One region of the Granulicatella sp. 20925_1_28 genome, then DNA from elsewhere that is predicted to be linked to it. Evidence: predicted binding sites of a transcription regulator. Region 1 holds the regulator's gene; the other holds the start of a gene.

Region 1 (11,404 bases):
TGCAATTCCTAAAAAGACATACCCGAAACAGATGGGTAAACTAATTGTAAATGCCTGTTTTAATTCTTTCATACATTCTCCTAAAAACAAAAAAAGATTGAAAGCCTGATATACCCAGACCTTCAATCTCTTATTTTAACTTATTTTTATAAAGATTTAAATGTATTCACTACATTTTCTACAGTGAATCCTAATGTTTCCATGACTTTGTTTCCGTTACCTGATAAACCGAAACGGTCGATTGTCACAGTTGCCCCATCAAGGCCAACGTATTGACCCCATCCGAAACTTGCGCCCATTTCAACGGCTACACGTTTACGAACATCGCTTGGTAATACTGATTCGCGATATTCTTTTGGTTGTTCTTCGAACAAGTTCATGGATGGCATTGATACAACAGATACATCAATCCCTTCTTCGGCAAGAACTTTTTGCGCTTCAATGGCAAGCGCCACTTCAGAACCTGTCGCAATCAAGATACCTTCTGGAGTATCGCATTTTTGTGGGCTAACCACATATGCCCCACGTTTCACACCTTCGTAAGCTAGTTCTTTTGAGTGTTCAAGAACTGGTAAGTTTTGACGTGAGAATACTAATACTGTTGGACGGTCTTTTGCTTCTACAGCTACTTTCCACGCAGCAGATACTTCGTTACCATCAGCAGGACGAATCACGTTTAAGTTTGGAGTTGCACGGAACGCTGCTAATTGTTCGATTGGTTCATGCGTTGGTCCATCTTCCCCAACCGCAATCGAGTCATGTGTATACACATAAATAGCTGGTAAGTGAGAGATTGCCGCAACACGCATTGCTGCTTTTAAGTAATCTGCGAATACGAAGAATGTACCTCCGTATACACGGTTACCACCATGAAGAAGCATACCGTTCATCGCAGCTCCCATTGCAAATTCACGAACCCCAAACCAGATGTTTCTTCCACCGTAATTTTCGTGTGAGAAGTCGCTGTCTGCTTTGTTCATTGTGTTGTTTGATGAAGAAAGGTCCGCAGATCCACCCCAGAAGAATGGAATGTGTTTTCCTAATTCTTGAATCGCAGCTTGACTTGTTACACGAGAAGCCATTGCTGGGCTACCAAATTCGTATGAAGGTAATACTTTTTCTAAGTCGACTTCGATGTTTTCTGCAAAGCTATCTTCGAATTCCTTTGCAAGTTCTGGATAAGCTTGTTTATAGTCGTCGAATAAAGTTTTCCATTCGTTGTAGTCATTTTCACCTGTTTGCACTAATAATTTGTCGAAACGGTGTTGCACTTCTTCTGGCACTTCAAATGGGCCATATTCCCATCCGTAGTTTGCTTTTGTAGAAGCAATGCCGTCAGGTCCTAAAGGAGCTCCGTGAACTTTATTTGTTCCTTGGTTTGGAGCACCGTAACCAATGATGGTTTTCACTTCGATAATCGTTGGTTTTTCTTTTTGGCATTGTGCTTCTTCGATAGCTTCAGCGATTTCGTCTAAATCATTTCCATCTTCAACACGGATATAATTCCAGCCTAAACCTTTGAAGCGTTTCTTCACGTCTTCAGTGAACACTTTATTTAATGGACCATCTAAGCAGATGTCATTTGAATCGTATAACACGATTAATTTGTTTAATTTCAATGTTCCAGCTAAAGATGCTGCCTCATAAGAAATACCTTCCATTAAGTCCCCGTCACCACATAATACATAAGTGTGGTGGTCAACTACTGGGTAGCCTTCACGGTTGAATTTTGCAGCTAGGTGCGCTTCAGCCATGGCCATCCCAACAGCATTAGCGAACCCTTGGCCAAGGGGACCCGTTGTTGCATCTACCCCATCCGTGTCATGTACTTCTGGGTGTCCAGGTGTTTTACTTCCAAGTTGACGGAAGTTTTTCACATCTTCAATCGATAAATCATAGCCTGATAAATATAATAAGGCATATAACATTGCAGATCCATGACCTGCTGATAATACAAAGCGATCGCGATCGACCCAAGTAGAACGTTTTGGGTTAACTTTCAAATATTTAGACCAAAGTACATAAGCCATTGGTGCCGCACCCATTGGAAGACCAGGGTGTCCTGAATTCGCAGCTTGAATCGCATCCATACTTAGTGTACGAATCGTATTCACTGCTAGTTGATCGGTTTTATCAAACATACAATCACTCCTTAAATATTTTTTCCTTAATCGGAACTTACTCTTCTATTTTACTAATCCAAGACTGCTTTTGCAACCGTTATTTTTATGATAAGGAAAACATAGTAACCCCTTGCAAAACACATATTTCTTTCATGGTTTTAGCATATTTTGCAAAAATAAAAAGGCTGAAATTTTCAGCCTTCTCTCGTCTATTCTTCGTCTCGGTTATGCAATCCTTTTTCTTTTTGAATCGCTTTTAGTTTATCTGGAGTCACGTCATTTCCTTCTTCATCAACAATTTTCAATCCTTCGATATGGTTACGCATTCCACCACGAAAAGCTTCCAAATACTCTTGGCGTAAAAGTTGTTGTTCCTTTTCTTCCGTTGGAGTCAATTTTCCTTCTTTTTTCTTTTTCGCTAATTCATTAATACGGTTTAATTTTTCTTCTGATAACATTTTTGTCATTCCTTTCCTTGGCTTCGTCTCCTAGTGTAGCACGAGACGACATTTTTTCCTAAAAATCTGACTACCATGCGAACATTTGTTTGATTTCTGTTTACAAAGTGTGTTACACTAGTCTCAAAGAAGGAGATGTTCCGATGACAAATTTAAAAGATTCTAGACAATTAGATGTATTACAGTTTATTTATAAAGAAGTTCAAGAGCACGGTTATCCGCCAACAGTGCGTGAAATTTGTAACGCCGTTCAACTTTCTTCGACTTCAACCGTTCATGGTCACTTATCAAGACTTGAGAAAAACGGCTTAATTCAACGTGACCCAAGTAAGCCACGTGCCATCGAATTAACAATGGCAGGTCTAAAGGCCATTGGTGCTAAATCAACGGCGATTCCAATGCTTGGTGTGGTAACAGCCGGTGAACCAATTCTTGCTGTAGAAGAAGCAAGTGACTTCTTCCCAATCCCACCAGAATTACAAAACGATGCAGACGATTTATTCATGCTTCGTATTAAAGGAGACAGTATGATTAATGCCGGTATCTTTGATGGCGATTCCGTCATTGTCCGTAAACAATCAACTGCCTCAAACGGTGAAATCGTCATTGCGATGACCGAAGAAGACACTGCAACTTGTAAGAGATTCTATCTCGAAAGCGACCATGTGCGCCTAGAGCCAGAAAATGACACGATGGACCCTATCATCTTACCGAACTGTACGATTTTAGGAAAAGTGGTAAGCTTATACCGCAGTCGTATTTTCTAAACCAAATGAAAATCTCCGCTCAAATTTGAGCGGAGATTCTTTTTTTATTAAGCTTTTAATGTTACTTTCCCTACTTCTGTTTTTCCTTCAACAGTTCCTTCTGTAGCTATCACAATTGATTCCACTTTATCCATATTCGTAAAGAGAACCATCATTGCAGTATCCTTACCAGCTTCTTTTAACGCTTCTAGGTTCACTGTAGATAACACGGTATGTTCATCTACCTTTTGGCCAACTGTTACTGTCGTTTCAAAAGGTCCCCCTTTTAATTCAACGGTATCAATTCCCATATGCACGAGTACTTCTAATCCGCCAGCAGTTTGAATGCCTACAGCGTGAAGTGTTGGAAAGACATTCACCACTTCCCCTTTTACTGGAGAAGTAATCACACCACTTGAAGGAATAATTGCAAATCCGTCACCCATCATCTTACCTGCGAACACTGGATCATTCACTTGTGTAATGGGAACAATTTCTCCACCAGCTAGTGCAAATACTGGCACTTCTTTTTCTACTTGATTCTTTTTAAAAAATCCAAACATTTTATCGTCTCCTTATTCTGGTTGAATGGCATGTAATGTATTTGAGAAAATCGAGCGTTTGCGTTCCTTATCGATTTCCTTGTAGTAACTATATAAAATATCGACAATGACAAGAACTGGGAATTGCGGTGTAATGGTCGTTCCTTGCTCTAAGGCATTCTTCATCGCGATGAGCACTAATTCGTCACAATCCTGTTGCAACTCTTCACTCTTCTTGGAGGTAATTAGAACGGTTTTCGCTCCTTGAAGTTTTGCGATATTCACGGCATTCACAACACTTTCGTTGGCCGATACCGTAATCCCAATCACAAGACAATCTTCATCGACTAATACGCGGTTCATCAGCATCGTATGTAAATCCGTAATCGCCTCGCAAATCATCCCGAGTCGCATGAATCTGAATTTCATCTCCAGCGCTGCTAACCCGGAACTTCCTTGTCCGTATATATACACGCGTTTGGCCTTACTGAGCATGTCGCACACATGAATCAGCTGGGCTTCATTAATGAGCGAGAAGGATTTCGTTAAGAGGTCTGCATAATCGTCTAACACAATTTTGGTTAAATCATTATGCAAGTTTGTCTCTTCTTGCTTTCCCTTTTGATAATCATAAATGAACTGTCGATATCCTTTATAGCCACACTTTTGAGCAAATCGTGTTAAGGATGGAATCGATACGAATAATCTTTTAGATACTTCTTGTGCGGATAACGATTCATTTTCCGGAATCACACCCAAGAAATATTTCGCAATCGTTTTTTCAATCGGTGTCAACGTATCATAAATCGATTCAATCATCGGTGCTACTTTTTTCTCAAATGACAACATCTGCTTTTCCCCTTTGCATTGTTACATTCATTATAGCACAGGTTTCTAAAAAGATTTTGCCTTTTTTCAAAAAATAAAAGATGGACTAATCGTTAAGACTAGTCCATCTTTTGAGTGAGTTTAAACGACTAATCGTCTACACCTAAAATTTCATTAATATTGTTCTTGTAAAGAATTGCTTTCGCACCGTAAATGGCTTGAATACCACCTTTTACTTCAAGAACATCTACTGCCCCGATTTCTTTCAAGGTTGCTTTGTTGACTTTATCAACTTCTTTAACAGCAACACGTAGACGAGTGATACAAGCATCCACGTCTTCGATATTTTCTGCTCCACCTAGAGCTTCAATAATACGAACGCTGTCTTGTTTCAAGCTATCGCGTGTTTCAACAACTGGTTTGTCATCTGATAACATATCATCTTCAATACGTCCTGGAGTTGCTACGTTAAATTGAGTGATAAACCATCTGAATACTACATAGTATAGACCACTCCAGATTAAACCAAATGGAATTTGTAATAACCAGTTTGTCTTATCGTTACCTTGTAATACCCCGAATAATGTGAAGTCAATAACCCCACCAGAGAATGTATTACCGATTGAGATATTAAGAATATCCGCAATGAAGAAACTTACCCCATCAAGGAATGCGTGAACAACATATAATACTGGACTTACGAATAAGAACATGAATTCGATTGGTTCTGTAATCCCTGTAATGAATGAAGTTAATGCAACCCCTAAGAATAAACCTGCATATTTTTTACGACGATCTTTTGGTACACAGTGATACATTGCTAAGCAGGCAGCTGGAAGACCGAACATCATTGTTGAGAAACGACCAGCGAAGAAACGAGTTCCTTCAGTAAATAGACCTACGTGGTTAGGATCTGCTAATTGAGCAAAGAAGATTTTTTGTGCCCCTGCAACTGTTTGACCAGCTACAACTTCAACACCACCTAGTTCAGTAAACCAGAACATTGGATAAATCATATGGTGTAATCCAACCGCTCCACATAGACGCATTAAGAATCCATATAAGAATGTACCCACAGGACCCGCTTGTGAGATATATCCACCAGTTGAAACTAGTAATTGTTGGAATGGTGGCCATACTACGAAGAAGATAGCTCCAACAAAGATAGCTGCAAATGAAGTAATGATTGGTACAAAACGGCTACCACCAAAGAATCCTAATACTTGTGGTAACTGAATATTGTTATAACGGTTATGTAACCAAACAGCGATGGCCCCTACTACAACAGCTCCGATAACCCCTGTATCAATCGAAGCATCTTTACCCATATATAATCCTACAAGAGCTTTGATTGTTGCAGTCATTACTAAGTAACCAGTCACCCCAGCAAGTGCTGCAGTTCCTTTGTCACGTTTTGCTAAACCGATACATAAGCCCACACAGAGAAGAAGTGAAAGGTTTGCAAAGACAACTTCCCCTGCTTGGCTCATTACTTTAAAGATAGCTTGTAATACGTCGTTATTTAATACAGGATATGTTGCCACAGTTACTGGGTTGGATAAAGCTCCACCAATCCCTAATAACAAACCTGCTGCCGGTAAAATGGCAATCGGCAACATAAAGGCCTTCCCAATTTTTTGTAAAAATTTAAACATGTGGTTTTCCCCCTTAAACTATAAATAAGTGATGTTTAATCTTTTTCTAATTGTTGAATCGCATCAACAAATTTTTTCGTGATGAGTTGCGGACGAGTAATCGCTGATCCTACAACGACACTATACGCGCCTAACTCAAGCACACGTTTCACCTTTTCAGGTGTATCAATATTGCCTTCTGCAATAAGTGGATGTTTGATTCGTTCTAAAACTGTTCTCAAGATTTCAAAGTCATTTTCTTCAATTTTGTCGCCTTTACTTTGTTTGGTATAACCTACTAAAGTACTTCCGATAAAATCAAAGCCGAGTTCATCAGCATGAATCATTTCTTCTACCGTTGAACAGTCTGCCATCAGTAATTGGTCTGGATATTTCGCTCTGATTTCATGGTAGAAATCATCAAGCGTTTGTCCATTTGGACGAGTAGATGTAGTGGCATCGAGAGCAATAATCTCTGGTTTCACCGTCATCAATTCGTCAATTTCTTTCATCGTAGCGGTAATAAAGACGTCGGCATCATCATAATCACGTTTAATAATTCCAATAACTGGTAAATCGACAGCCTCTTTAATCGCTTTGATGTCAATCACTGAATTGGCACGAATTCCTTTCGCTCCTCCTTCCTGTGCAGCAACTGCCATACGAGCCATAATATAATCACTATGTAATGGTTCATGCGGCAATGCTTGGCATGATACAATTAATTGACCTTGTAATCTCATAAACAGCCTCCTTCTATTTTTAGTAAACCCTTACATTTTTAGTATACCTACCTTAGAAAACATTTTCAACATTACAACTATTTTTAGTAACTACTTTCAAGATAAGGTGAAAAACACGACTCCCTCAACCCTTTATAGAAATTACTTTCATCAAAAAAGCCACTCTTGCAAGAACAAGAATGGCTTTCCGTTACATTTTAATCAATTGATGTTTGAACGCGTAAATTGTTGCTTGCGTTCTATCTTCTACTTCTAATTTCGAGAGAATATTTGAGACGTGCGTTTTCACTGTCTTTAATGTGATAAACAACTCGTCGGCGATTTCCTGATTCGATTTTCCTTGAGCGATTAAGAGTAACACTTCTAATTCACGCTGTGTTAAATCTTCATGCAAGAAATGTTGTTGCTTCATTTGGATACGGTTCACGAGTTTATCCGTTACTTGCGGTTCAAATACCCCATCCCCTTGATAGGTATCTCGAATGGCTTTTGCGATTTGAGAAGCAGAAGCCGTCTTTAAGATATAGCTCTTTGCTCCGGCGTTAATAGCTGGAAAGACTTTCTCATCATCAATAAAGCTTGTTAGGATGATGATTTTTGCTTGCGGCCACTTGTCAAGAATTTCTTTTGTCGCTTCGATTCCGTCCATCTCTGGCATCACAAGGTCCATTAGAATGATATCTGGTTTTAATGCGAGTGCTTTCTCAACACCCTCACGACCATTCTTAGCTTCATCAATCACTTCGATATCATCTTGCATCGATAGATAGGAAGACACACCAAGTCGTACCATCTCATGATCGTCTACTAGTAATACATGTATCATTATTCACCCTCCATGTTACGACTGAGCGGAATCTTAATTTCAATTGTCGTCCCTTGATTTGGGAAGCTGACAATTTTCACTTGTCCACCGAGTCCTTGCACTCTTTCTTTCATATTATTAATTCCATAGCTTCCTGGAAGAATTTCCTCCGTATTAAATCCTACTCCATTATCTTCTATTTTAAAGAGAACATTGGAGTCTGTTTGACGTAAGTACACTTCTAATGTGGTTGCGTGCGAATGACGCAATGTATTCGATAGAAGTTCCTGTGCGATTCTAAAGAGATGATCCTCGACCCCTTCTGGTAGTTGAACGTCTTCGATATCCCAATGAATTTTCATCTGTACTTTCGTTTGCAATTCAACGAGTAATCCTTCAATACCTGCTTTCAATGATTTATTTTCCAGTGAAATCGGTCTTAAGTGTAGAAGCAATGCTCTCATCTCCGCTTGCGCTTGTGAGAGTACATGTTCAATCATCTTCAGTTGCTTTTGTTCTTTCTCATCAAACTTGTCTGCACGTTCATTTAACGCAGAAATCATCATCATTGCTGCAAACAACTGTTGACTCACAGAATCATGTAACTCACGAGCGATACGGCGTCTTTCTTGTTCAATGACCTGCTCTTTCGTTTCAGTCCCTAAGAACTGTGGTTTACTACCTAATTGTTGCAATTCGAGAGATAAGTTTTCTAAGCGTTCTGAAATAGCCGCTGTCTGTTCATAAAAGACATTTAAATCTACAACAGTTGCTTCATTAATCCAGTTGGGTTGTTCTTCTTCTTTTACTAATGAATATTTTGCTCTTTGAATCATGAGTAATTGCTCACCCATTTTACGTTCTGCTTGACGATTCAAAATCATCATTGCACTAGCTGTAATCAAACCGAGGAATAAGATTAATAATAAATACAACGTCATCGTCCCAAGAATCTCTTGAATACTCAGTGTCTCAACTAATTCATAGCGAATCCATTTTCGAAACAGGAATAGGAAAATGGTACTAACGAAGCTATACACTGCTGAATAGAGCATCCAGCTTTTAAAGAGGCGTTGCTTCATGCTTCAATCACCTCAACCTTCCCTGCGACGATGGTTGTATAAATCTTAACCCGTTTCGTACTGCGATTATAACCTGCACTATACAGTTGAATCGATTCATTACTTAGTGTATAGGTTTGATTCTCAAATTCAACTTGTCCACCAAAGCCATGATGATGAATCATCACCCCAACACCATACGGAACAAGAATTCGAACACGACCAAATCCTTTTCTGATGACGATCACATTTTCCTTGGCAGGAAGAATCGTATTTCCTAAGTCGATAATCGTATCTCCAGCAAATTGTCCCGCATTAATGTCATTCCATTCGTACGGCTCGTCTCCTATCACTTGAGAACCAAGCCAGTCATAACGATGTATTGAGCCAGGTTCAGGAGTGTCTTCACGCGAATCTACAAAAATATACTCTTGCTTCTGTCTCTTTGAAAATAAGCCCGAAATGGAAGACATCGAGAAATCATTTTTATCAAATAGTACTACGAGTAATGCTCCAATCATTCCAAGCCAAATTCCAGAAGTCGAAAGTAAGGGTAAGAGAATAAATAATGCTCCAAAGCACATTCCACTATTTCTTAAAAATTTAACGCGTTTAAAAACAACAAAACTAGATAGAGTAATTGCCACACCAATTGCAAAGAAGATGAATAGGCCGATTCTAGATGTAATCTCTAAAGCAGATACAATAGTCCCGATTAATAAAATAATTAGGATTAGTTTAATTTTCCTCATCTTCTCACCTCCATTACAGGTATTAGTATACCATCTTCTCACGTTCAATCCTATCATGAATTCAAAACTCGTCCATCAGACTTAAGGATGAAATCCAACAAAAAAGAGCTAGGACATTTCCTAGCTCTTCTCTATTTCAAATGAATAGATTACGCAGATTGAATATCAATAATTCTGATCTTCATTTCTCCGCCTGGTGTTGGAATCACCACTTCTTCATTTAATTTTTTACCAATAATTCCTTTGGCAATTGGAGAGTCATTTGAAATCTTACCTTCAACTGGGTTTGCTTCTGCACTACCCACGATTGTGTAAGTTTCTTCGTCTCCATCTGGTAATTCGATAAACGTAATTTTTCTTCCTAGTGAAACAACATCTTTTTCTACATTGTTATCATCGATGATTTCCGCAAAACGAATCATTTTTTCTAACGTTGAAATACGTCCTTCTACGAAAGCTTGTTCATCTTTAGCTGATTCATATTCAGAGTTTTCAGATAAGTCACCGTAACTACGAGCAATTTTGATACGCTCTACGATTTCTTTACGTTTAACGACTTTTAATTCTTCTAATTCTGCTTCAAGTTTTGCTTTCCCTTCAAGCGTCATTGGAAATACTTTTTCAGTCATACGATTCTCCCCTATATCGTTTTTTTAGATTATCTAAATCTACAATGCTAAAACTTTAACATTTTATAACCGAGATTGCAAGTCTTAATTTGAAATTTAATTCGATTTTAAAATTTTATTCCATAAAAATCCCCTAGGATAAGCTTTCCTAGGGGTTAACAATTTAATTTAAATGAGATAAAATTGAAGCAATTTTCGTAGTCATTAAGTCAATCGCAACTGTATTTGAACCACCTTCTGGGATAATAATATCCGCAAATTTTTTCGTTGGTTCAATAAATTGGTGGTGCATCGGTTTTACAACGGACATATATTGGTTGATGATGGAATCGAGCGTTCTACCACGTTCTACCATGTCTCGTTTAATACGGCGAATAATACGAATATCATCGTCTGTATCCACATACACCTTGATGTCCATTAAATCACGTAACCGTTCATCTTCAAGAATTAAAATCCCTTCAATTAAGATGACATCTTTTGGTTCTTGATGGATGGTTTTATCACTTCTTGTATGATTTTCGTAATCATATACTGGTTCTTCAATCGATTCAAAATTGATTAATTTATTCATATGTTCAATTAATAAATCTGTATCGAATGCAAATGGATGGTCATAGTTTGTTTTTAAACGTTCTTCAAACGGCATATGACTTTGATCTTTATAATAGTAATCTTGATCAATTTTACAAATCGTTAAATCTGGAAAGTTCGCCAAAATTTTACGACTCACACTTGTTTTCCCACTCCCAGAACCACCTGTAACTCCAATGACGATTGGCTTTTTCTTTTCCATGACCTACTCCTTATTATCAATATACTTAGCTTTTAACTCTAAATGTTCCTCATACGTCTTCGCATAATAGATTTCTTTTGTCTTAATATCTGCTAGGAAGTATAAGTAGTCTGTTTTCTCTGGTTCTAATGCTGCGACGATTGCATCTTCACTTGGACTGTTATAAGGTCCAGGTCCTACGCCATAGTTTTGATATAAGTTATATGGAGAATCTACTTCTAAATCTTCTAAAGAAAGAGCTTCTTTGTGTTCGCCTAACGCGTATTGAACAGATACGTCTGTTTGAA
Region 2 (11,404 bases), on a different contig from region 1:
ATTACATGAAGAATGATAATAATAATCCACCAGCAATAACAGAAGCGATTTGTCCAGAAACGTTAGCTCCAACAGCGTACATTAAGATGAAGTTTTGAGGATCTTCGTCTGTCGCCATTTTTTGGATAACACGACTTGACATTGGGAATGCAGAAATACCTGCAGCTCCGATCATTGGGTTGATCTTTTCTCTACGGAATAAGTTCAAGATTTTAGCAAATACCACACCACCGATTGAGTCCATGATGAAGGCTACTAAACCGAACAAGATGATCATTAATGTTTGAACATTTAAGAATAAATCAGCTTGCATTTTAACAGAGATTGTAATCCCTAATAGAATAGAAACAATGTTTACTAATTCGTTTTGAGCAGCTTGAGATAAGTTATCTAAAACGCCACATTCACGTAATAAGTTACCAAACATTAAGAAACCAACAAGTGGTAATGAAATTGGAGCAATGAAACCTGCTACAATTGTGATAATGATTGGGAACAAGATTTTAGTTAATTTAGATACGCCTGAAGCGTGGTATGTCATACGAATACGACGTTCTGCTTTTGTTGTAACCATCTTGATAGCGATTGGTTGGATAATCGGAACAAGAGCCATGTATGAGTAGGCCGCAACCGTAATCGCTCCAAGTAATTGAGGGGCTAATTGGTTCGCAACGAAGATTGATGTAGGACCGTCAGCCGCACCGATGATACCGATTGAAGCTGCTTCACGAATGTCAAATCCGAATAATACGGCTACAACTACTACGAAGAAAATACCAAATTGAGCTGCCGCACCGAATAATAACATGAATGGGTTTTGTAATAATGGACCGAAGTCGATCATCGCACCGATACCGATGAAGATTAATAATGGGAATAATTCAGTTTCGATACCGATTTCGAATAAGATTTGTAGGACACCGTGTTGTTGTTGTCCACCAACGACTTGGTCAAGAACCCCTGTCCCTGGGAAGTTTACTAAAATTGTACCTAATCCCATTGGTACTAATAATGTTGGTTCGTACTCTTTTTTAATCCCTAAGTACATTAATAGGGCACCGATAGCCATCATGATACCTTGGCCCAAAGTAAATGACGCTAGATTTTGAACTAATGTTTCCACTGTTTCACTCCTTGAAAGTTATTAAAATTAGTTAATTGTAATTAAAGCGTCGCCTGGGTTTACCACTTGACCTTCTTTAACGTGAATTCCTGCTACAACCCCTGCTTTAGCTGCAACGATTTCGTTTTCCATTTTCATTGCTTCTAAAATCATTAATGGTTGGTTTTCAGTAACTGTGTCTCCTACGTTTACTAAAATACGTAAGATGTTACCAGGCATTGGAGACGGCATTGCGTCTGCGCCAGCTGGTGTTGCTGCTACAGGAGCTGCTGGTGCTGGAGCTGCTTCTACTGCTGGTGCAGCAGGTGCCGCTGGAGCTGCAACTGGTGCTACAGGAGCAGGCGCTGCAACTGCTCCAATTTCTTCCATTTCTACTTGGTACTCTTGACCGTCTACTTTGATTTTGAATTTACGTAACATATCGTAACATTCCTCCTAAAATATATTATGAATTGCGTTTTTGGTAGATTTCTTTAACAGCCCATTGACTGTCATTTGATTCACCTGCAGCAATCGCTGAGGCAATAACCGAGATAATCTTGGTTTCTGGGTTGCGTTTAAGGACGCGTTTAACCACAAATTGGCTTTCTGGATAATCTGAGGCCGCAATCGCCGCTGCAATGATTGAGACGTGCTTAGCTTCTTCTGCTTCTACCGGTACAAAAGCTTCTAATTTTTCCCATTCAGATTCTGGTTGTGCAGACTTTGTCGATGCGTGTTCCGTTGCTTCAGAGTTCTTCTTGCCAAATAATCGTTGGAGAATTCCCATTCCTTCACTCCCTTCCCAACATAATCTACATGCAATTATTATACAGAAAACGGCGTCATACCTAAACTAGAAACAGGTTTTTCCCCTGTTCTTTTGGTGTTTTATTATAAATAGGATATAAAACTTATGCTCATTTTGTCACATCAAACTGTTCTTTTATTGTTTTTCGATATGAAATTACTATCTTTTTTATTAAATATTGTTTAAGATATCGCTATAAGTAAACGAATTCATTTTTACAAAAATGGGTTCGTGGAGCTTCCTTTCAGGTTTTAGCGACTGAAGGATTCTCCAACTATAAAAAATTATTTTTTTAAACAAAGAAAGGAAGATATGATGGTTATCACAATTTCAGCTTACGTAATGATGGCAATTTTCATGTACGTTATCATGAAGAAAAAAATGTCACCATTTACAGCTTTAGTATTAATTCCATTAGTTTTTGCAATTATTTTAGTTGCTACAGGTCAAGTCCAAGACGTTAACATCGGTACATTAATTCGCCAAGGGTTATTCGGAAATAACTCAAAAGATAAATTAACAGCGATGAAAGGGACTGCTGAAACAGGAATTATGCTTCTATTCGCAATCCTTTACTTCTCTACAATGTTAGACGCTGGATTATTCGATCCAATCACTAACAAAATGATTCGCTTCGCTAAAGGCGACCCAATGAAAGTATTGATGGCTACTGCTATCGTTGCTGCTGCCGTATCATTAAACGGTGACGGAACAACAACTACATTAATCTGCTGCTCAGCTTTCGTGCCAATTTACAAAAAATTAGACATGAAATTAATGAACTTAGGGGTTCTTATTATCTTACAAAACACTATCATGAACTTATTACCATGGGGCGGACCTACTGCTCGTGCGATGTCAGTTCTTGGTGTAGAAGCAGATATCCTAGCTTACTTAGCACCAGGTATGATTCTTTCAGTTCTTTACGTAATCTTCTTTGTTGCTCGCTCAATGGGTAAAAAAGAACGCGCTCGTTTAGGTATCCAAGAATTAACTGAAGAAGAATTAAACGAATTGACTACAATTTCTGATCCTGAAGTATTAGAAAAACGTCGTCCACAAAACTTTGTAATCAACGCTATCTTAACAATCGTATTAATCGGTTGGTTAGTTGCTGGTTCATTCATCAATTCAATCGAAGTTAAACCAGTTGTATTATTCTTAGTTGGTACAGGTTTAGCCTTAATGATTAACTACCCAGACTTAAAAGCTCAATCTAAACGTATTGGAGACAACGCTGGGGATGCTGTACAAGTAGTATTACTAGTATTCGGTGCTGGCGTATTCATGGGATTATTCCAAGGAACTGGAATGGCAACTGCTTTAACACAAAGTATCGTTCAAGTTATCCCTCAACAATTAGCAGGATTCTGGTCATTAATCATTGCATTAATCTCGATCCCTGGTACATTCTTCTTAACAAACGACGGATTCTACTACGGAGTATTAATTCCATTCGCTGAAGTTGGACGTCAATACGGCTTCACAGATATGCAAATGGCATTAGCTTCATTAATGGGTCAAGCATTCCACTTATTAAGCCCATTAGTAGCGTTCATCTACTTACTATTACGTCTAACAGGATTAGACATGGGTGAATGGCAAAAAGAATCAGCTAAATACGCAGCTGTTATCTTCGTCATCTTCGTTGTAACAATCGTATTAATGGGTCATATGCCATTATACTTACCACAAAATTAAACAATTGAATTTGTGAAAAAGACTTGTTCAGGCCTAGCCTAACAAGTCTTTTTTTGTGCATTTTACCATTTTATCGTTTATACTATCTCTAATGTTTACAATAATTTCCAGGAGGCTACTATGTCAGCGATTATCCAAGCGGTAAAGAAAAATTTAGATATTACCCAAAACAAACCTCTTAAAATTTCGCTCTACGAAGCTTTTCGTAAAACGATTATCTTAGGAGAAATCCCTGCAGGTACGCGTATTAACGAGAAAGAATTCTCGACTGAGTTAAACATCAGCCGTACACCCATTCGCTACGCTCTTAACGAGTTAACGAAAGAGCACCTAGTAGAGCACATCCCTAAGATTGGTGTCATCGTAAAAGGAATTTCCATTAAAGATGCCCATGAAATTTACGAAATTAGAAAATCACTCGACACATTGGCAACAATTAATGCGATGAAACTCATGACGAAAGAAGACTTCGAAGAGTTGAACGCCATTCTCGAAGAATGCGAACGTCTCAACAACGAAGACAGAGTCGACGAAGTACTTGCGAACTTCACGACTTTCAATGATTTCATCTACGAAAAATGCCAAATGACACGTCTAAAAGAAATCGTATTTGAATTACGTACATACGTCATTTACTTCCGCGACTTATCGATTCGTTCTTCAGAACGCCGTACAAAAGCACTCGAAGAACACAAACTCATCTATCGCGGCATGCTCAATAACGACGTAGAACAAATCACGCTGATTACACACGAGCACTTAGATCGCTCCTTACAATTTATTTTGAAACAAATGGAGAAATTACACATTGATTAATCCTGAGTTTTTAGCAAAAGCGGCCACAGACGCCCTTCTACAAGAAGTAAATCTCGCGCCAAAACCAGGCCTCGTGGATCCCATTTCCACAGGCGCTCATAAGGACATGACAAAGGACACCTTCTATCAAAGCATCGTTGCTCTCCGCCCTTATTTACTAGCCTATGCCGAAGCAGGAAGCCGTCATAACGGCAGTCCACTCGACTTATTCAACGAACTTCGCACCCTTGGAAAACAAGCCGAAGATGCGATGATGGCCGCCACAAACAATATCAACACCCATAAAGGAGCCAACTTCTCCTTTGCGCTCGTCTTAGGGGCTACCGCTCATACGAATGGCAACATTCCAGAAGCCTTGCACTACTGCCACCTAATGACGCGCCACCTCATCGAAGTGGACTTTGCCAACCTCGACCAAAAAGAACACCTCTCTTATGGTGAAAAACTCTACGTCGAACATGGCATCAAAGGCATTCGAGGCGAAGCAGCAACAGGCTACCCAAGCCTTGCAAAAGCACTCAACTATTACAATACACTACACACGCACACACCACGTCACCGCGACTTACTCCTTCTCCTCTACTTGATGACTTTCGTAGAAGACGGAAACCTTATTCACCGCGGCGGAATCGATGCGTATAAACAAGTCCAAAAAGAAGCACAACAATTATTCGAAGAAGCACAAACCCTCACAGAAACTGAGCTAGCAAACCGACTCGAGGACTACGACAACGTCCTTATCGAGCGTAACTTGAGCCCTGGAGGCAGCGCAGACTTACTCTCGCTCACCTTCTTCTGTCATCAAATACAACAAAACGGATGACCCTTCATCCGTTTTTTCTTTGCCCTTTTTCCGTCCCAGCACTTTCCCTGTTTACACCCATTACTAGCACACGCTCCCTGTTCTCCCTTCCCCGCGCCAGAGAACGTGGCATGCACACCTGTCGCACTCTCTTATTCAAGAAAGGATTAACCTTTTTATTTATCCACTCCCCCTGAGGCCTGATATTCGGAAAAATCTCGGATTCTATAATAGCAGTAATGGGGAATCGTATTAAATGCGAATTAAAGGGAGTTAGGAATTTATTCCTTACTCCCTTTTTGAGGCTTTAAAGGTGAGAGCCCCTAGGCTCGAACCGGTACCCCATTACCGCTATTATGAAGATATCCGAGTATTTTGAAGAATATCGGGCCGAAGGCCCATAGTTTTAAATTAATATAAACAAAAAAGAGTTAACGCAGTTTGCGTTAACCCTTTCTGTTAGCTTTTATTTAATAAGAGCAAGTGCTGCTTGCACGTGTGCAATGCTGCGTTCTCTTCCAAGCAATTCGATCGTCTTGCCGATCTCCGGCCCGTGTGTTTGTCCACTCGTAGCCACACGAATTGGCATAAACAAGTTTTTACCCTTCACGCCAGTTTCCTTTTGAACTTCCTTGATCGCTGCAAGAATGCTTGGTTCATCGAATGTTTCCATTGATTCTAATTTCGCAACAAAAGCGTTCAATACAGTTGGAACTGTTTCGCCTTGAAGCACTTCTTTGGCTTGTTCATTTTCCACTTCGAAATCTTTTCTGAAGAATAGCGCTGATAACTCAACGATTTCATTCATGTAGCTCATTTGGTCGTGGTATAAAGCCACTAATTTTACTAACCATTCATGTTCTTCAGGAGAAACTTCGTCTTTTACAAGGCCTGCTTCTTTTAATTGAGCAATCGCCATTTCAGCCACTTCTTCTAATGGAGTTTTCTTCACGTATGTGTTGTTAATCCATTCTAATTTCTTAGGATCGAAGGCAGCTGGTGATTTACCAAGACGTTTTTCGTCGAAGATTTCGATGAATTCTTCACGGCTGAAGATTTCGTGTTCCCCTTGAGGAGACCATCCTAGAAGCGCGATAAAGTTGAACATCGCTTCTGGTAAGTACCCTAAGTCTTTATATTGTTCGATGAATTGTAGAATTGATTCATCACGTTTCGATAATTTCTTACCTGTCTCCGTATTAATGATTAATGTCATATGCCCAAAACGTGGTGGTACCCAACCGAATGCTTCGTAAATCATTAATTGTTTTGGAGTATTCGCAATATGGTCATCTCCACGTAAAACGTGAGTGATTTCCATGAAGTGGTCATCCACTGCTACTGCGAAGTTGTAAGTTGGCATTCCGTCACGTTTTAAGATAACGAAGTCGCCACCGACACTTGTAGATTCGAATGAAATTTCGCCTTTAACGATATCGTCGAATACGTAAGTTCCTTGTTTTGGAACACGGAAACGAACAACAGGAGTGCGTCCTTCTGCTTCGAAAGCATCACGTTGCTCTTGTGTTAAGTGAGCGTGTTGACCGCTGTAGTGAGGCATTTCGCCACGAGCACGTTGCGCTTCACGTTCTGATTCCAATTCTTCCTCTGTCATGTAGCATTTATACGCTTTGTCTTCGGCAATTAATTGCTCGATTAGTGGATTATAAATGTGTTCACGTTCTGATTGACGGTATGGACCGTATTTGCCAGGTTTGTCTGGACCTTCATCCCAATCCATTCCAAGCCATGTTAAGTTTTCTAATTGGCTTTCTTCACCGTGTTCAAGATTTCTCTTGCGGTCAGTATCCTCGATACGGATGATGAACTCTCCACCATAATGTCTCGCGAATAAATAGTTAAATAGAGCTGTACGGGCATTCCCGATGTGTAAGTGCCCTGTTGGACTTGGTGCATAACGTACACGCACTTTATCTGTCATTGTAAAACTTCCTTTCTTTTGTCATCCTTCTTATTGTAAAACTTTTCCATGAGGATTTCCATGATTAATTTACAAGTCTTCTAAAATATATTTAAAATCTTTTTCTTCGAGCTTTTGAATGAGAATCACTCCGTCGCCCAGTGGAAGTAAAGTTGATTTTAATGTTGGGTCGCTTTGAACCAAATCAAGGAACATATTGAGGCGACGATGAATTTTACGCACGCGTCTTGGGCGCTCCATCACGTCTTCTAAAATCGTTCCTCCTTGGAAAATATCGTCCACCATTAGCACACCACCGACTTCAAGCACGTCCATGCAATATGGGAAGAACTCGATGTATTTAGCTTTGGCGCTATCCATAAATAGGAAATCGTATTTTCCTTGTTCCAATGTAGGTAAAATATCTGCCGCATCGCCTTCCAGTTGTGTGATACGGTCAGCCAACCCTAGTCTTTCAAAGTTAGCTTTGGCACGGCTATACATTAATTCGTAGCGGTCAATGGTTGTTACTTTTGCTTGTGGTGAAGCTGTTGCCATCAAACTCGCTGAGAATCCGATTGCCGTTCCAATCTCTAAAATATTTTTTGGTTGGGTTAATCCAACAATAAAATCTAGAAACACAGCTGTTTCGTGAGGAATAATTGGAATTCCTAATTCATTGGCTGTATTTTCTAATTCACCCAAGTCCCCCGGAAAACGGCGTTGACTTGAACGCATGTACTCGACCAGTTCCGGTTTGACAACTGGTCTGTGCATCATTTCATTTAACATAAATTCTCCTTTGATTAGAATCCGCCACCGCCGGATCCTCCACCACTACCACCGCTCGATCCGCCAGAGAATCCTCCGCCGAATCCACCAGAGTTGCTGCTTCCATTCACAGAAGAATTCGCAGTGTTGTACGAGCTTGAAAAAGTACTATTAAAATCAGAAACAGGATAGTAAATCGTTCCGTTTTGAGTTGAATAGAACACACTGTTTGGTAATTGGTCTGGTATTAATTTTTTCAACACTTTAATCACGTGTTCAGCCACGCCTAAAGAGATGGCATAAACAAGGAAGTGATCCCACAGTTGAATACTTGGTAAATCTTCGATCCGCTTCATTGGTGAGAGATCTTTTAGCATTTGTTTAAAAGCTTGCCATTTACGATAACGTAATTCCCCTTCAAGAGAACGACGGTTGGCAAAAATTCCTGTCCCGATAAGGGTTAATGGTCCAACGACAAGGAGTACGCCTCCAACAGTCCACAATAAATAATTTATATTCTTCGTTAAGAAGGCCGCACCAATCGTTAAAGCACCGATGATGACAAGCAAGCATCCTGGGAAGCCACTACGTCCTTGAGGTTCGTCTTTACCAAAACGCGTTACGCGGTATTTCTCAGCCGCAGTATCGACAGCGCCCATCCATTTTTGACACTCATTGTAGTAAGTCGTTGAATGGTTTTTCGCATACTTCTTCACTTGTTCGAGTTCAATCGATGTGCCTCCACCGCCAACAACTTCAAAAAGTAAATGAAGCGCTAGTTTTTCATGACGAAGCATTTCTTTCGTATCGTCCACAAGCGTAATGGTATACGGCTCTGTATCGGATAATTTCAAGACTTTCTTACGAACAAGGTCCATCACCGTCGCACTAAAGTCGGTCATATCTGTTTTTCCGTAAACCGCCTGATTCATAACGGCTGGCGTAATATCTTCAGGAAGTTCATAGAGATGATCTGGAATATGTTGTACCTTAGCAAGACGATTACGGTTCGCGAAGAATCCTGTTGCAAAGGCATAAACCATGTTCAAGACTAAGAGAACCCAACCAGCAATCATTCCGAAGAACCCTGTATTTCTAAGGTTTTTCTCGTCATTGATGAGCTTTTCCTCTTCGGCTACGATGCGGTCAAACGCTTTTTCGTTTTTCACATTTGTATTCGCATGTGTCAATGTTTGTGGGAATAACATATGCACTTCCACAAAATCTCCACTTTCATTTTGAGGAGCCGTGAGTGTTACTGAACGATAGTCGCTCGCAATCTTTACGTCCCCATTTTGACCTGCACCATGTCCCCATGCACGAAGCGTTTCCCTTGAAGCTGTTCCAGGGATATTCACCTTCACCGTAATATTGCGTTGGTCAATTTCCCACTCTTGTCCAACTACTTTACGGTTTAATTCCGCCGTATCTAAGTAGTTCGTAATGAGTTTTGGAATCGTATATTGGAATGTCACTTTTAATTTTGAGTTCGAGAATGGGAAAAATACTTTGAACTGAATCTTCGAACCGCTATCCGTTAATTGATACGTTCCCTTTTTCCCAGAATTCTCCTGGTTCATTAACAGACGCCCTTCGCTTGTTTCTAAATATGCATTGACATCTGTTGGTTTCCCAAAACCAGCGTAATCCAAGTTGTAGAAGACCCCGTTATACGCACCGTCCGATTGGAAGGTGATGGTTTCGAAAAACTGAACGTCCCCATTTTCTAAAATATTTGCTTCGATATCATACTTATCAACGACTAAACTTCTCGCATCAACCGTAGTACCGAGTCCCAAAAAGGCAACTAATCCTAATAAAAACGCGATAATCCAACGTTTCATTTGTTTCATATGCTCACCTCTATAAAAGAAGTGTGCGATGACTGCCGACTTCCACGAAGTACTTCGCCGTCACCGTCACACAGATTGTTTTCGTTTCTTACATTACTGATCCGACAATATTTAATTTCTTCTTCAAGTAGAATTTACCAGCAAGAGCCGCAGCCCCGATGAGTAAGTACCACTCGTAACTCATCACAAGATTAATCACTGATGGAATGTATTGTTGGCTTAACACCACTAAAATTAACCAAGCAACCATCGCTACCGTACTTACAACTAAGTAACGGATATATCCGCGTTGACCTTTTGGATTATCGAATTTCGGTGCATTTTTAGAAATGGCAAGCATCACAAATGCCCCTGCGATAAAGTTGATTAATAGTGTAAATAATCCCATTGGTTGAGTATCTGCACTTGGGTTTAACATCAACATCACTCCTGTAACAAGAGCAAATAATCCGCCGACTAAAAGTCCTCCGTCAACGGCAATTTGCCAGTCTGGTGATTTTGCGTCTGGGTCTTTTGTTGGCCCAGCTACGATTGATTGAACGCGTTCTGTTACCGTACCAAACAATTGACGAGCAGTCACACCCGCTTTTTGTTTTTCAACGATTTCTGGAAGCATTACTGATAATTCTTTTTCGATTTGCGCTTCGTCAAATCCAGCTTCTTTCAATGCGCGTTCTAGTTGATAGATGTATTGTTCATTTTTATTTGTTAATTCTGCTTTTAGAGCGTCTACTGACACTACTTCTTCTTGTACGTTTTGTTCTGACATGCTACAATCCTCCGATAACCTTATACATTAAATCTAAAGAGCATTACGTCGCCATCTTGCACGACATATTCTTTCCCTTCTTGACGAACTTTTCCGTTTTCTTTTGCAGCCGTCATACTACCGTATTCCAGTAGATCCGCGTAGGCTACCGTTTCGGCACGGATAAATCCACGCTCGAAGTCTGAGTGGATGATTCCCGCACATTGCGGAGCTTTCATGCCGCGGCGGAATGTCCACGCGCGCACTTCTTGTTCACCCGCTGTAAAGTAAGTCGCTAATCCTAATAAGTGGTATGCTTTTTGGATTAAGATATCTAACCCTGAGATTTCGATACCCATTTCTTCTAGGAAGGCTTGTTTCTCTTCTTCCTCTAATTCGGCTACCTCTTCTTCGATTTTCGCACAAATCACAACGACTTCTGCATCTTCTTTTGCAGCGTAGTCTTCTACTAATTGCACATATTGGTTATGGCCGCCTTCCATCACGTCATCTTCTGAGATATTTGCGATGTAAAGCATTGGTTTTGTTGTTAAAAGGAATAAGCCTTTCACGATTGGAAGTTCTTCATCTGTGAATTCAATCGTACGTGCTAATTGTCCTTCTTCTAACACAGGTTTGATTTTTTCTAAGACGGCAAGTTCTGCAACAGCGTCTTTATCTTTTGTTTTCGCAATTTTTACCACACGCGCGATACGTTTGTCCACTGACTCAAGGTCGGCCAGCACTAACTCTAGGTTGATTGTTTCGATGTCGGCGATTGGGTCTACTTTCCCAGACACGTGTGTAATATTTTCGTCTTCAAAACAACGAACCACTTGGCAAATCGCATCTACTTGACGGATATGGCTTAAGAATTTA

The links. Region 1 encodes LexA, which represses DNA repair genes until DNA is damaged. Its sites were predicted from a motif close to CNAACANNTGTTNG; they were not measured.
Region 2: the regulator LexA is predicted to act here: its motif matches at 2,132-2,145, upstream of O3793_RS06830 (CitMHS family transporter).

The regions. Positions count from the first base shown of each region.
Region 1 covers NZ_JAPWBS010000005.1:26,999-38,402, forward strand. Annotated here, with positions in the region: gene O3793_RS04035 (AzlC family ABC transporter permease) at 1-72, opposite strand, end outside; gene tkt (transketolase) at 147-2,141, opposite strand; gene O3793_RS04045 (DUF896 family protein) at 2,333-2,581, opposite strand; gene lexA (transcriptional repressor LexA) at 2,725-3,348, shown strand; gene O3793_RS04055 (PTS glucose transporter subunit IIA) at 3,396-3,890, opposite strand; gene O3793_RS04060 (MurR/RpiR family transcriptional regulator) at 3,903-4,718, opposite strand; gene O3793_RS04065 (PTS transporter subunit EIIC) at 4,847-6,352, opposite strand; gene O3793_RS04070 (N-acetylmannosamine-6-phosphate 2-epimerase) at 6,388-7,080, opposite strand; gene O3793_RS04075 (response regulator) at 7,265-7,900, opposite strand; gene O3793_RS04080 (sensor histidine kinase) at 7,900-8,961, opposite strand; gene liaF (cell wall-active antibiotics response protein LiaF) at 8,958-9,692, opposite strand; gene greA (transcription elongation factor GreA) at 9,842-10,321, opposite strand; gene udk (uridine kinase) at 10,485-11,117, opposite strand; gene mltG (endolytic transglycosylase MltG) at 11,121-11,404, opposite strand, start outside.
Region 2 covers NZ_JAPWBS010000013.1:3,132-14,535, reverse strand. Annotated here, with positions in the region: gene O3793_RS06845 (sodium ion-translocating decarboxylase subunit beta) at 2-1,072, opposite strand; gene O3793_RS06840 (acetyl-CoA carboxylase biotin carboxyl carrier protein subunit) at 1,151-1,543, opposite strand; gene O3793_RS06835 (hypothetical protein) at 1,569-1,892, opposite strand; gene O3793_RS06830 (CitMHS family transporter) at 2,229-3,614, shown strand; gene O3793_RS06825 (GntR family transcriptional regulator) at 3,735-4,430, shown strand; gene citG (triphosphoribosyl-dephospho-CoA synthase CitG) at 4,423-5,253, shown strand; gene gltX (glutamate--tRNA ligase) at 5,699-7,174, opposite strand; gene O3793_RS06810 (O-methyltransferase) at 7,244-7,945, opposite strand; gene O3793_RS06805 (DUF2207 domain-containing protein) at 7,960-9,777, opposite strand; gene O3793_RS06800 (DUF1129 domain-containing protein) at 9,866-10,546, opposite strand; gene ychF (redox-regulated ATPase YchF) at 10,567-11,404, opposite strand, start outside.